DNA from 3 places in the Ornithinibacillus salinisoli genome. Region 2 is predicted to be linked to each of the others. Evidence: predicted binding sites of a transcription regulator. Region 2 holds the regulator's gene; each other region holds the start of a gene.
The links. Region 2 encodes LexA, which represses DNA repair genes until DNA is damaged. Its sites were predicted from a motif close to CGAACATATGTTCG; they were not measured.
Positions count from the first base shown of each region.

Region 1: the regulator LexA is predicted to act here: its motif matches at 2,226-2,239, upstream of ACFSTA_RS19260 (DNA polymerase IV).
Region 3: the regulator LexA is predicted to act here: its motif matches at 2,862-2,875, upstream of uvrB (excinuclease ABC subunit UvrB).

Region 1 is NZ_JBHUMI010000043.1:3,050-7,602, forward strand. It holds gene ACFSTA_RS19240 (hypothetical protein) at 1-308, opposite strand, end outside; gene ACFSTA_RS19245 (molybdopterin-dependent oxidoreductase) at 351-872, opposite strand; gene ACFSTA_RS19250 (flavin reductase family protein) at 1,084-1,662, opposite strand; gene ACFSTA_RS19255 (hypothetical protein) at 1,730-2,122, opposite strand; gene ACFSTA_RS19260 (DNA polymerase IV) at 2,306-3,559, shown strand; gene mobB (molybdopterin-guanine dinucleotide biosynthesis protein B) at 3,641-4,132, opposite strand; gene moaD (molybdopterin converting factor subunit 1) at 4,134-4,367, opposite strand; gene ACFSTA_RS19275 (molybdenum cofactor biosynthesis protein MoaE) at 4,364-4,553, opposite strand, start outside.
Region 2 is NZ_JBHUMI010000016.1:624,152-628,704, forward strand. It holds gene tkt (transketolase) at 1-823, opposite strand, end outside; gene ACFSTA_RS13880 (DUF896 domain-containing protein) at 965-1,198, opposite strand; gene ACFSTA_RS13885 (YneB family resolvase-like protein) at 1,331-1,981, opposite strand; gene lexA (transcriptional repressor LexA) at 2,249-2,872, shown strand; gene ACFSTA_RS13895 (VOC family protein) at 3,264-4,178, opposite strand.
Region 3 is NZ_JBHUMI010000017.1:229,806-234,358, reverse strand. It holds gene uvrA (excinuclease ABC subunit UvrA) at 1-803, opposite strand, end outside; gene uvrB (excinuclease ABC subunit UvrB) at 811-2,793, opposite strand; gene ACFSTA_RS15095 (MGDG synthase family glycosyltransferase) at 2,988-4,103, opposite strand; gene ACFSTA_RS15090 (metallophosphoesterase) at 4,203-4,553, shown strand, end outside.

The sequences.
Region 1 (4,553 bases), on a different contig from region 2:
TATCCATATCCTTTACGGTTCCACATTGGCTCAAATGGCTGAACTCTTCCTTTGGTATCTGTTGCTCTGGAAAGGATTGTATACTCCCCTTTTTTAACTTGACTCCATTCGTACCTCCATTTTACCCATCTATATTTATGAGGAGTGGTCATTAATTGACACGGTAACCATGTGCTTCCATTATCGAAGCTAATTTCTACCTTTTTGATTATACCTTCACCGGTCCAAGCAATTCCTGAAATTTCTTGTTTACCTTCGTTCAAAACATCCATATGTAAAGGGTTCTGTATCGTTGAATTCACATTCATCGTTGTAACTGGTTTAGCACCAATATTACTATCTTTTTTTGGCTAATATACATAATCGTCCTTTTGAAAAGAACCATTAAAATTATGATCTATAACCTCTATTTTATTCACCCATTTTACAGATGCCATCGCATACATACTTGGTACAATTAACCTCAAAGGAAAACCATGTTCAAGGGTGAGCGCTTTTTCATTATACTGATATGCTAAGATTGTATCTGGATGAAGTGCCTGTTGTACAGATAAACTCCTTGAAAAATGATGTTTTTCATTGGAATCCGTTCTTTTTCCATAATCAAAACCTTGAAAAACCACTTCTTTAGCAGTATTTATAATTCCTGTATATGTAAACAATGTTTGTAATGATACGCCCTTCCACACACCTTGACTCATTGCACCTTTCCCCCACTGTTCTCCATATACATCTGGCCAAAAATATTTTCTTTTATTACCTGCACATTCTAAAACGATTTCTAATTTTTTTGCTGGCATCGCTAATATATCCGGTAATGAAAATATAATAGGTGATTGAACATGACCTTCGACCTTTACATAAAAAAAGATGGCTGAAACGCAGGATAAGAAAAATGATTTCTCCTATAAAATAATTTATTACTTACGATATCTTCCTTCATAAAAACAATTGGAGTCTCTTGATTTTCGGGATTTAAGCTTTTGGTAATCAAATGTGGCTTAGCGATTGGACCTCTTATTTTATACTGCCCCCTTTATATATTCTTCTCCATTACTTCATATATATGAAGGGATTCAGTGGTCATTCTACTCCGTAATCATCTTTATCGATTTTATATGTTTCAACATGACTCGTTTGATCGAGTTTTGCATATTTTGATCTTCCTAAGTATAAAGGTATTTCCAACTTATCGAAATTCGGCAATCCATTCTCTAGAAACTTATCGTCATCTCGATAACATTGAACAATTTCACCAACGAACCAGTCATGATCACCATATGAATTTACATCCATTGTTTTACATTCATATGCTACATAAGCATCTGTAAGAATTGGAGCATTGATGCGAATCCCTTTTTCAAACTGCATGTTTCCATGAGCAAATTTATCTTGATTATCACCACTAAAAACGCCTACTTGCTGAATAAATTTTGCTTTCTCATATGGCAAAAAATTAACTGCAAAACAGCTTGCATCATTAACTAACTCATGTGTATAGCGTTCTCTCCCTATCGCTACGCCATAGATTGGTGGGTTATATGAAATGTACGAATGCCATCCTGCAGCCATAATATTATGTCTCCCCTGGTAGGTTACCGTAATAATGGCAACCATTCCTGGATAACTATGCATCACTGTTTTATTTGTTGGTTTTCTCATAATGTCATCCTATCTTTATTGGTTTTATTCATCGTATCATTTTTTTTGAAGTTTATGTTTACTTGCCCTATGCACTTTTGTCCTTTTTAATGATTGGATTTTTCTCTAATAAGCTCATGAAATTTACTCGATAATGCCATAATAAGATACATTCTAAAATTACTAGTAGTATTGCTACGGGAAGTAAAGCATGATCGACAAATAGGTGGAACGCAAAAATATTTACGATTATTCCAGCTAATACGATTAAGGAAAGAGGAACATATCTTCGTATTAGTAATAAGCTTCCACAAATTATTTCGGTTGTTTTCTCAATCGCTAATAAGTACCCCGTTCCAAGAAAATCCATCGCTTCTGGGCTTGTAGGTAGCACTGCTTCATATCCAAATAAAACGATATAACCGTTTAATCCTGCTCCTAAAAAAATAATTCCTAATATGATTTCAAAAATCCTAACCATCGTTCTCCTCCTTTTTATTATCATATTTTATCTATATAAAAGATATCATACTTTTAGAAATAACTTCCTCTATCCTGGCTAATATTTATTTACATTTAAAAAGCAAACATATATTTCCATTGATAATTTTAATTCTCCTAGCATATAATAGGAACAAACGTTCTTGTTTATGGTGGTGAGTAAATGGATTATTCTTCTTATCCGCACAACGATGTTCTTTGTATTGATATGCGCTCCTTCTACGCAAGTGTAGAAGCTGTCAAATTAGGCTTAGATCCCATGAAAGCAATGGTAGCTGTTGTAGGCGACCCCAATCGTTCAGGAAGCATTGTTTTGGCAGCATCTCCTGAATTAAAAAGAAAACATGGGATTAGTAATGTGAGCCGTTTTTTTGAATTACCAGATGATCCAAATATTCATATTGTTCGTGCCCACATGGCTGATTATCTTCAAGTTTCTATAGAAATTACCAAGCTAATCCATCAATATGTACCAATGGATGCAATTCATCAATATTCTGTTGACGAAGTTTGGGTAACTGTCAATGGATTAGGAAGATTGTTTGGAGATTGCTGGGAAGTGGCTCGGAAGATGAAGCAGGAAATCTTCGATAATTTCGGCATCACTTGTTCTATCGGCATAGGCGATAATAAATTTCTCGCTAAAGTCGTTATGGATTTGCACGGAAAAAAAGTAGGAATTGCTGAGTGTCGCTATAAAGACGTTGCAGAAAAACTATGGCCATTTCCTGTTGAAGATATTTGGGGAATTGGTGGTAGGATGAAGCGAAACCTAAATAGAATGGGAATTGTCACACTTGGACAACTCGCTAATTTTGACCTAGAGCACCTTAAAAAACGTTTTGGTATTATGGGGGAACAACTTTATTGGCATGCTTGGGGCATTGACTTGAGTCCGGTCTATGGTGACTTCTCAAAAACAGAGCAAAAAGGATTTGGACACGGTATTTCTCTATTACGTGATTATACGAAAGAAGATGTAGCAATTTGTATTCTTGATCTTTGCGAGGAAGTATGCCGTAGAGCCAGAACAGCTGGGAAAGTTGGAAAAACGATTCATCTTGGTATAGCTTATTCCAAAGAAACAGGGGGTGGATTTTCCCGCTCTCGATCTGTATCCCTTCCTACAAATATAACAATGGATGTCTACCGCATCTGTATGCAACTATTTCAAGAGTTTTATGATGGAGAAAGTAATATCCGACATGTTTATGTAACACTGGATAATCTATTTAACAAAGGTGAAACACAATTAAACTTATTTGAAGATCGTTCTAAAAAAACAGATATTGGCTATGTCATGGACGCTATCCGTGACAAATATGGAGCAACTGCCATACTTCGAGCTACTAGCTACACCGATGCAGGAGTTACATTAGATCGAAGCAAGAAAATTGGCGGACATAATGCACAATAAGCAAGGATGCGATTTGCATCCTTGTAATACCTATCATGGAATATAACAATGCCAATTTTTTCCCTTTAACTAGAGAACGAACTAGTTTAACGGAAAATCTTGATATATCCAATGAACAAGATCATTAAAATCTGAATAACGAAAAACAGGATAGGAATTATCTTCTATAGGAAGATCGGAAACTACTGCAACAATATTCGTTACAAGTTGTAACAATCGCAAATCCTCTTGTTGCTTAATTAAAACTATCTTTGGAAATGCTAAGTTTTTATACCCCTCGATAACTAAATATTGCACTTCTAACAATTTATAGATGGCAATGATCTGATTAATCTGCCACTCATCACGAACCGAAAACTGAAAGAGCCCTTCTCCTTCCACACCTGCAACAACTGCTCCCGCCTGTAACTGTTTTTCACTATCCGTATTTTCCAACCCTAAAGGTAAACCACCATGACCGTGATGCTTTAAAGAACCCACACGAATATCTTTTTCTGTCATAAAATCAATAATTCTTGTTGATAAAGTAGTCTTCCCACTTTTTTTATAACCAACAATTTGCAAAACGTTCATCTCAACCGCCACTCACAGGTGGAATGAGGGCAACTACATCTCCAGCTGTGACAATGTCGTGATCCAAAGCATACACTTCATTCACCGCAACCATAACCGAATCCAATCTAGAAAACGGGTATTCCTTTTGTAAGTTATCCTTTAATTCTCGGACTGTCAGGTGATCAGCATGTAACTCAATTCGATCCTTACTAATTTCTTCTTGTAACTGTGCAAATAACAATATCGTAATCATTGAAAATCCTCCATATTTGGCTTTCCACTAGTGTAGGCTTTGTTTTCCAACTGGTCACCAATCCAGGTTTCGCCATCTTCCCAATGTTCCTTTTTCCAAATAGGAACAATTTGTTTAATACGTTCAATGGCATATTCATTTGCTTCATACGCTGCTTTGCGATGTGGAGTGGAAACAGCAATAACA
Region 2 (4,553 bases):
TTAAAGAAACCTCATCCTTACCTAGTGGTGCACCGTGTGATGCAGCTGAAGCGGATTTATTAGGTGACCCATATCCAATTACTGTTTTAACCTCAATCAGGGTTGGCTGTTCTGTATTTTCTTTCGCTTCTTTTATTGCTTTTCGTAATGCGTCAAAGTCGTTTCCATCTTCTACTCGTATTACTTGCCAGCCATATGATTTAAAACGGTCCTCTATATTTTCAGAAAAGGAGCGATTTAATTCTCCATCTAATGAAATATCGTTCGAATCATAAAGTGCAATTAACTTTCCAAGTCGTAAATGACCTGCCAATGAAGCTGCTTCATGAGATATTCCCTCCATTAAATCTCCATCACTGACTAACGCATATGTATGATGATCGATTATAGATATGTCATCCTTGTTATACTTTGAAGCAAGATGTTCCTCTGCCATGGCCATACCAACTGACATTGCGATTCCTTGACCAAGTGGACCTGTAGTTGCTTCCACTCCATCTGTGTGATGGACTTCCGGATGACCAGGTGTTTTTGAATCCCATTTCCGGAAATTTTTCAGATCATCCATTGAAACGTCATAACCAGATAGATGCAATAACGAGTACAATAGCATAGATCCATGTCCTGCTGATAATACAAACCGATCTCTGTTAAACCATTTGGAGTTTTTTGGATTATGATTCATAAAATCAGTCCAAAGGGTGTAAGCCATTGGAGCAGCTCCCATTGGTAAGCCTGGGTGACCTGAGTTGGCATTTTCAATTGCATCAATTGATAGTGTTCTAATTGTATTAACGGATAAATGTTCTACATTGTTCGACATCGTCTGTTCCCCTTTCAATTTAGAAGGATATATTTCTTTTCTTATCTTATAATGAAATAGTTTTCATAACAAGCAATAACAAGGATTGCAGAATATTCTTAAATAGTTACATAACATATCAAAAAATGAAAGCTAACCTAGTTAATGTTTCTTATTTCTTTCTTGTAGGTCTTTTACTTTCTGAGGAGTAACATCATTACCTTCCTGATCAACAACAGTCATCGATTTAAATTGATTTTTAAATGACTTCCGTACATTTTTTAAATATTCCTCTCGTAATTTTTTTTGTTCTTGTTTTTCATCTTCCGTTAATCCTTCACTCTTTGATTTTTTTGAAAGTGCATTTATTCTTTCTAGCTTCTCTTTGGTTAACATAAGAGAACCTCCTTTATATTACATATGATAATAGGATATTTTTATAGTTTCCCAATCCGTCTCATTCATGTTTCAGTTTACACGAAAAAAGCAAGAACAATTAATGTCCTAGCTTTTTTTATGTTACCTCTCTTATTGGTCAGAATCAAGCATTTGATATTCTTTATACCTTCTATGTACAGTTGCTTTTGATATATTATATCCCAAACCGTTAAGTGTTTTTGAAATCTCCTCAAACGTAAGGTTTTTATTACGTAATCGAACTATTTCTTCCATCGGAAACGTTTTCCTTTCCCTGCCGGGCGCTTTGTTTTTATTTGTTAAATTCAAGGTGGGATTATATCCATCGCGAACAGCTTTTTGCATTCCACGTTTTATTTTGGCATTATGGATTTTTCGCTGATACTCTTCTACAATACTTACAATCTGAAGGACCATAGAATCAGATTCAGATATTTCTAATTCCCCATCATGAATATGTGTATAAATAGTAATGTTTAATTTGTGTAATTGATGAAATAGAGCAATCTTAGTGTTTCCTCTCCCTAATCTAGTTTCATCTTGGATAAGGAGACAATTTGCTTGATCAGAAGAAAAATAATCAAGTAATTCAAAAACACCTTCTCGCTCTATTTCATATCCACTTGCTCTTTCCTCGATACATGTTATTACATTTAAATTATTTCGATCAGCCAAGTGAAGTAATTCTGCTTTTTGCCGTTTCAATGAAGATTCCTGTGTTTGTTTATCCGTGCTTACACGGCAATATATTATGGCATTCAATGTCTCAAACTCCTACTATGCAGTAATTAATGATACGTATAAAAAACCAAGCGTAAATATAAAAGCAACGATGTAAAATATATCTGTTTTTGTAACTTTTTCAAACATATTACCATCACCTTTCTTTAAATATAGGAACCTTTGTTCTACAATCATTATATATAGAACATATGATCTTGTCAACGGTTTTTCGAACGAACGTTTGCTTTTTTAATAACAGAATGGTAAACTATCATTAATAAATCATATGTGCGAGGTGATTAATAGATGACAAAAATATCAAAAAGACAACAAGCTATATTAGAATACATAAAAAATGAAGTTAATAAAAAAGGTTATCCACCATCAGTTCGTGAAATAGCCGAAGCTGTAGGATTGGCATCCAGTTCTACTGTGCATGGACATCTATCGCGTTTAGAAAGTAAGGGATTTATCCGTAGGGATCCAACCAAACCTAGAGCTATAGAGGTACTAGATTTATCAGAAGAAAGTAATATACCTAGAGAAGAAGCACGATATGCTCCAGTAATTGGTAAGGTAACAGCAGGTTTGCCTATTACAGCAGTAGAAAACATAGAAGAGTTTATTCCACTTCCTAGTTCTAGTGCAGGACCAGATGATAACTTATTTGTTCTTGTTATTGATGGTGAAAGTATGATTGAAGCAGGAATCCTTGATGGAGATATGGTAATCGTTAAACAACAGAGTACTGCACAAAACGGAGATATTGTAGTTGCAATGACAGAAGAAAACGAAGCAACTGTAAAACGTTTCTTCAAAGAAAAAGATCATATTCGTTTACAGCCTGAGAATGCAACAATGGAGCCATTGATCTATTCTAACGTATCTATACTAGGAAAAGTGATTGGTTTATATCGAAATATTCATTAATTATATGTGAGAACAAAACCCGATTTCTAATGGTTTTACTTGTTAGGTGCTATGGACTAAATCACATTCAAAATTACAGAGCATTTCACAGGATTCACAATACTATTCATATTATGAATCACAGAAAACAAGGCTTAGAGAATTTTCATCTCTAAGCCTTGTTTTATTACAATTGTTTGTTCAACTAAACATCCGTTAGATAAAAAGACAAGCACCTTATTTTTTAAAGAGTATCCCTTTTGCTCAGAGTTGCTAGACTTAAAGAGCACAACATTTTAATATAAGGATCTCTATAATCAATGGAATAACAACTTACACTACCCTTAACTCTTATATTATTAACTCGACTTACTTGATCTTCCATGCAACTAAGAAGTGGGCATAATTTTCATTATCCCTTGTATGCTTTCTGCAATTCCGCAAGATTAAGTTTCTTCATTTTAAGAGTTGCCTTATTAACACGAGCAATTTGTTCCGGAGTGCTATTACTCATCATCTCGTCCATTTCTCTGGGTACAATTTGCCAGGACACTCCATACTTATCTTTTAGCCAGCCACATTGCTCGGACTCAGGAACCTCTGACAGCTTATCCCAGTAGTAATCAATCTCTTCTTGTGTATTACAATATACCATAAATGAGGTTGCCTCGTTGAAACTGAATTTATGATCTCTTGCGCTGTCCATTGCGGCAAACCACTGATTCTCAAGCATGAAATCAGAAAACATGATTGTTCCTTCTTTGTCAGGTTCCATACCTTTAGGGTAGCGGGCAATAAGCCCCTGCTTTGGGTTCTTAAAAACGGATAAATAAAAATTAATCGCCTCTTCTGTTTTACCACATTTTTCATTAACAAACATTAGTGAGGGCAATATTGTCGGACGCTCTTCACCTTCTGGATTGGTAAGGATTAACTGCCACGACAAACCATATTTATCTTGAATCCAGCCATACTTTTCACTAAACGGATACTTATCAAGTGGCATCAACACTGTTCCACCTTCGGACAATTTGTTCCAAACCTCATTTATTTTTTCACTCGCGTCCTTTTCTCGCGATGGGTCAAAATTAACCATGAATGACACTGACGGATTAAATGTGAAAAATGGCCCTGCGCTGATCGCCATGAACTTCTGACCCCACAATTCAAAAGAAACTAATTGAGAGTCACCAGATGGTGTGTCGTGGAGTGTTGTTACATTTGTAATATTTGAGTCCGGAAATATGGAAACATAAAACTCTGCAGCCTCTTTCGCCTCCTTGTCATACCACAAATGTGGAACGATATTTTGATTTGTTTTTGTCATAATACTCCTCCTCATTTAAATTACTATACCATTTAGATTCTATTTAATTTCTTCTAGATTGCTGAATGCATCTACTTTTTTATTGAAGTATGTTGCCTAATAGCTTAACACTTCAATACTAACATAATATTCTAAAATTTATTTTACTTTATTTAAATATTGAATAAAAGTAAATATAAAAGTAAACTCACTTTTAGCGGTTTCATGTTGCATTTTTTGACAATGCCTTCCATTAGGTCAATAATCAATATCGTTCTTAAAAATCTATTAAAAAAAGAAGGTCAATTTGTAGTTCAGATAACTTGGAAAAACAATAGAATTGTCATTGGATATTGACTGTAAAATTGTAAAACTTCTCCTTGATTTCGCCATCGG
Region 3 (4,553 bases), on a different contig from region 2:
GAAAACAATCTAGGCTCTAATTCGCTGATCGAAAAACCACAAATTGGACAAGCATGATTTTCACTAAACATTAACTCTTCTTCACCGATGATATCTACTATGATATTACCTTCTCCAAGCTTAAGTGCTGTTTCCATAGAGTCACTTAGTCGGCCAGCAACACCATCCTTAACCACGATTCGATCAACAACTACTTCAATGGAATGCTTTTTATTTTTCTCGAGTTTAATTTCCTCGGTTACTTCTCGCATTTCTTTATCTACGCGAATTCTCACATAGCCCTCTTGCTTTAGCTTTTCAAATACTTTAACATGCTCTCCCTTTCGTCCTGAAACTACAGGAGCAAGAATTTGCAACTTAGTTCGTTCTGGATACTCTAAAATACGATCGACCATTTGCTGTACGGTTTGTGAACTAATTTCCGTGCCGTGCTTCGGACAAGTTGGTCTTCCAATCCGTGCGTACAATAAACGCAAGTAATCATAAATTTCAGTTACAGTACCCACTGTTGACCGCGGATTTTTACTCGTTGTTTTTTGGTCAATAGAAATTGCTGGAGATAATCCTTCTATTGTATCTACATCTGGCTTATCCATTTGTCCTAAAAATTGTCGAGCGTATGCTGAAAGAGATTCAACATATCTACGTTGTCCTTCCGCATATACGGTATCAAAGGCTAGGGAAGATTTCCCTGATCCAGATAAGCCAGTTAATACTACTAATTTGTTTTTAGGAATTTTCACATCAATATTTTTTAAGTTATGTGCTCTAGCACCTTGGATTGTAATAGATTTACTAGGCATGAATAGGTCATCCTTCCACTTTTAATTCAAGTATAATATCACGGAGCTCAGCTGCTTTTTCAAAATCAAGCGCCTTGGCAGCTTCCCGCATTTCTTTTTCCATATCTTCGATGACTTTTTCTTTTTCTGCTTTGGTTAATTTTGCTAGACTCTTTGTCTTTGAATCATATTCTTCTGGATCCTCTGCTGCAACAGTGGCACGAATGACATCACGAACATCTTTTTTAATCGTTTTCGGTGTAATATTATGCTCTTTATTATAAGCCATCTGTTTTTCACGACGTCTGTTCGTTTCATCAATTGCCACTTCCATGGAACGGGTAATTTTATCTGCATACATAATTACTTCCCCATTCTCATTACGTGCTGCCCGTCCCATCGTCTGGATAAGCGAACGTTCTGAACGTAAGAATCCTTCTTTATCTGCATCAAGGATAGTAACTAAAGAAACTTCAGGAATGTCTAGACCTTCACGTAATAGGTTAATTCCTATAAGTACATCGTATTTACCGACTCGCAAGTCACGTATGACTTCAATACGTTCTAATGTCTTTATTTCTGAGTGTAAATAAGCAACTTTAATACCTAGCTCTTTGAGATAGTCAGTCAAATCCTCTGACATCTTTTTAGTTAATGTTGTAACAAGTACACGTTCATTGCGATCCGTTCGTTTATTGATTTCTCCGATCAAGTCATCAATTTGTCCTTCAATTGGACGTACATCAACAACAGGATCAAGTAATCCAGTCGGTCGAATAATTTGCTCAGTCATCTCCGGAGAGTGTTCTATTTCATATGGACCAGGGGTCGCAGATACATATATTAATTGCTTTGCTTTCTGTTCAAATTCACCAAATTTTAGTGGTCTGTTATCAAGTGCTGACGGTAAGCGAAACCCATGATCAACTAAAACTTGTTTTCGAGCTTGGTCCCCATTATACATTCCTCTTACCTGTGGTAATGTTACATGTGATTCGTCGACCACAACTAAGTAATCATCTGGAAAGAAGTCTAAAAGTGTATAAGGGGTTGCTCCTTGTTCACGTAAGGTTAAATGCCGAGAGTAATTCTCAATTCCGGAACAGAATCCCATTTCATTCATCATCTCGATATCATAATTCGTACGTTGCTCTAACCGCTGCGCTTCCAATAATTTATTATCATCACGAAGTTCCTTTAAGCGTTCTTCCAATTCCTTTTCGATATTCCCAATAGCAAGCTTCAGTTTTTCCTCACGCGTAACGAAGTGGGATGCAGGAAATATGGCAATATGTTCACGGTCACCAACAATTTCACCTGTTAAGGCATCAACTTCGCGAATACGATCAATTTCATCACCAAAAAACTCAACCCTAATACAATGTTCTTCCCGTGATGCAGGTATAATTTCTACCGAATCTCCACGCACACGAAACGTTCCACGTTGGAAATTTATATCGTTGCGAGCATATTGAATATCTACAAGCTCCCTTAATAACTGGTCCCGATCTTTTTCCATTCCCATCCGAAGGGAAAGAACCTGACTTCGATATTCTTCTGGTGAACCCAATCCATATATACACGAAACACTTGCTACTATTAACACATCATTCCGTTCAAAAAGTGCGGAAGTAGCCGAGTGTCGTAATTTATCAATTTCATCGTTAATACTAGCATCCTTCTCAATAAACGTATCTGTAGAAGGAACATATGCTTCTGGTTGGTAATAATCATAGTAGCTTACGAAGTATTCAACGGCGTTATTCGGAAAGAACTCCTTAAATTCACTGTATAATTGCCCGGCCAACGTTTTGTTATGGGCAATCACTAATGTCGGTCGATTAATTTCTTTTACTACATTTGATACGGTAAACGTCTTCCCTGTTCCTGTTGCTCCCAACAATGTCTGATGTCGTTGACCTGCTAATACTTTTTCAACAAGCTCTTTAATCGCTTTCGGTTGATCTCCACGCGGCTCATAATTTGCCACTAGTTCAAACTTATTTTCCACATGACTTCCTCCGTTCCTATATCTACCAACTAGTTTATCATATAACTAAAAACATTTTAACATATATGCGAACGAATATTCGATTATTTTGTTCTGGTACATTAATATTACCCATTCTACCCTTAGAAGAAGATAGAAAATCAACAAGTTTTTGTAATCCTTAAAAAAACAACTACACCTTTTGTATAGTTGTTTTACATAAAGTTACATATCTCGTCTAATATCTCTTCCATAGATTTTTTCTCCAAATTACGATGATATAATTCGATGTTTTTGTTATACTCCTCTTTTTTGCTTTCATCGGAAAAGAAATCTTCAATTTGCTTGTCGACTGGTTCATTTTGTATCGGTATAACGACACCTAAATGTTCAAGCTGAAGCGTATTAATTTTTTCTTGTCCAGGCAAAGCATTGCAAATAAAAATCGGCTTCCTTTTCATGAGGCATTCACTAACAGTTACTCCTCCAGGTTTAGTCAGCACTGCATCAACCTGGTCATAATAATGATTGATCTCCTCTTTATTCGTTACATAAGAAATTGCTGTTATATCTTCTCTTTGCTGTGATTGCAGCTGCTTATAAAGGAGATCATTTTTCCCACATAAAACATAGTAATGTATATGAGGGGAGCTGTTTTGAAGTAATTTCTCCATGCTCCCTACCCCTAAACTACCACCTGTTACTAATACATGTAACTTTCTAGATTTCGTTCTACTTTTTGGAGGGGAAGTATTATGGAAAACAGGATGGACCGGGATTCCAGTTACAAAAATTTTTTTCTCATGTACACCTAAGTTTAATAAGAAATTTTTCACATCGATCGAAGGAACGAAATGATAGTCAATCGCTTCAATCCCCCAAACACGGTTTACAAAGTAGTCCGTATAAACATTTACTACAATGCCATTTAGCTTTTCTTTTTGTTTTAATACACTAGCAATATTGGAAGGAAGAGCATGGGTGCAAAAAAGAATCCTAGGCTCATTTTCCTTCACTAATCGCTTAAAGAAGTACATAAATAAAATTTCATAGATAAGCTGACGATTTCGTTTATCCGCTTTTTTATATGCCATCTGATCATACAGCCAATGATACGCACTAGGAAGGGTTTGAATCCACCGTAAATAGGTGCCGGATACAAGTGATTCTATTCTCCCATAGCTATAGGATAGGATATCTACTTTGTTACATCGAATCGATTGTGTATAATTATTCAAATCTTCCATAAGCGCATCAGCAACATGATGATGACCAGTTGGTATTTGCATAAATGGTAAAAATAATGCTTCACTCTTTGTCTGTTGTCCCATGATGTTCAACTCCATATTGCTATGCGAATTTCCTCCCTAGAATTTCCAATGATAACAAATAGTTAGCATGTTATAATCCTTGTTGGGGAGGAGTTAAATATGACAGCATATTTACTATACACATTACTTTTTATCCTATTAAGTTATCTCATATATAAAGCAAACCGAAATACAAAAGATATACGAATAAATAAAATTAAAATAGCATCACAACCAGCTTCATCTAGCCCATCTTTTTCCATTCTACAACTATCTGACTTGCATTTAGAAAACATCTCAATCACACCAGCCGAATTAGCCCGAAAAATAAAAAATGAAAAACCTGATCTGATCGCGTTAACCGGAGACTTCCTAGATCGTAAGCGAACAATCCCAAAATTAGTTCCCTATTTGGAAGTACTTCAACAATTAAAACCACCTTATGGGATTTACGCTGTTCTCGGTAATCAT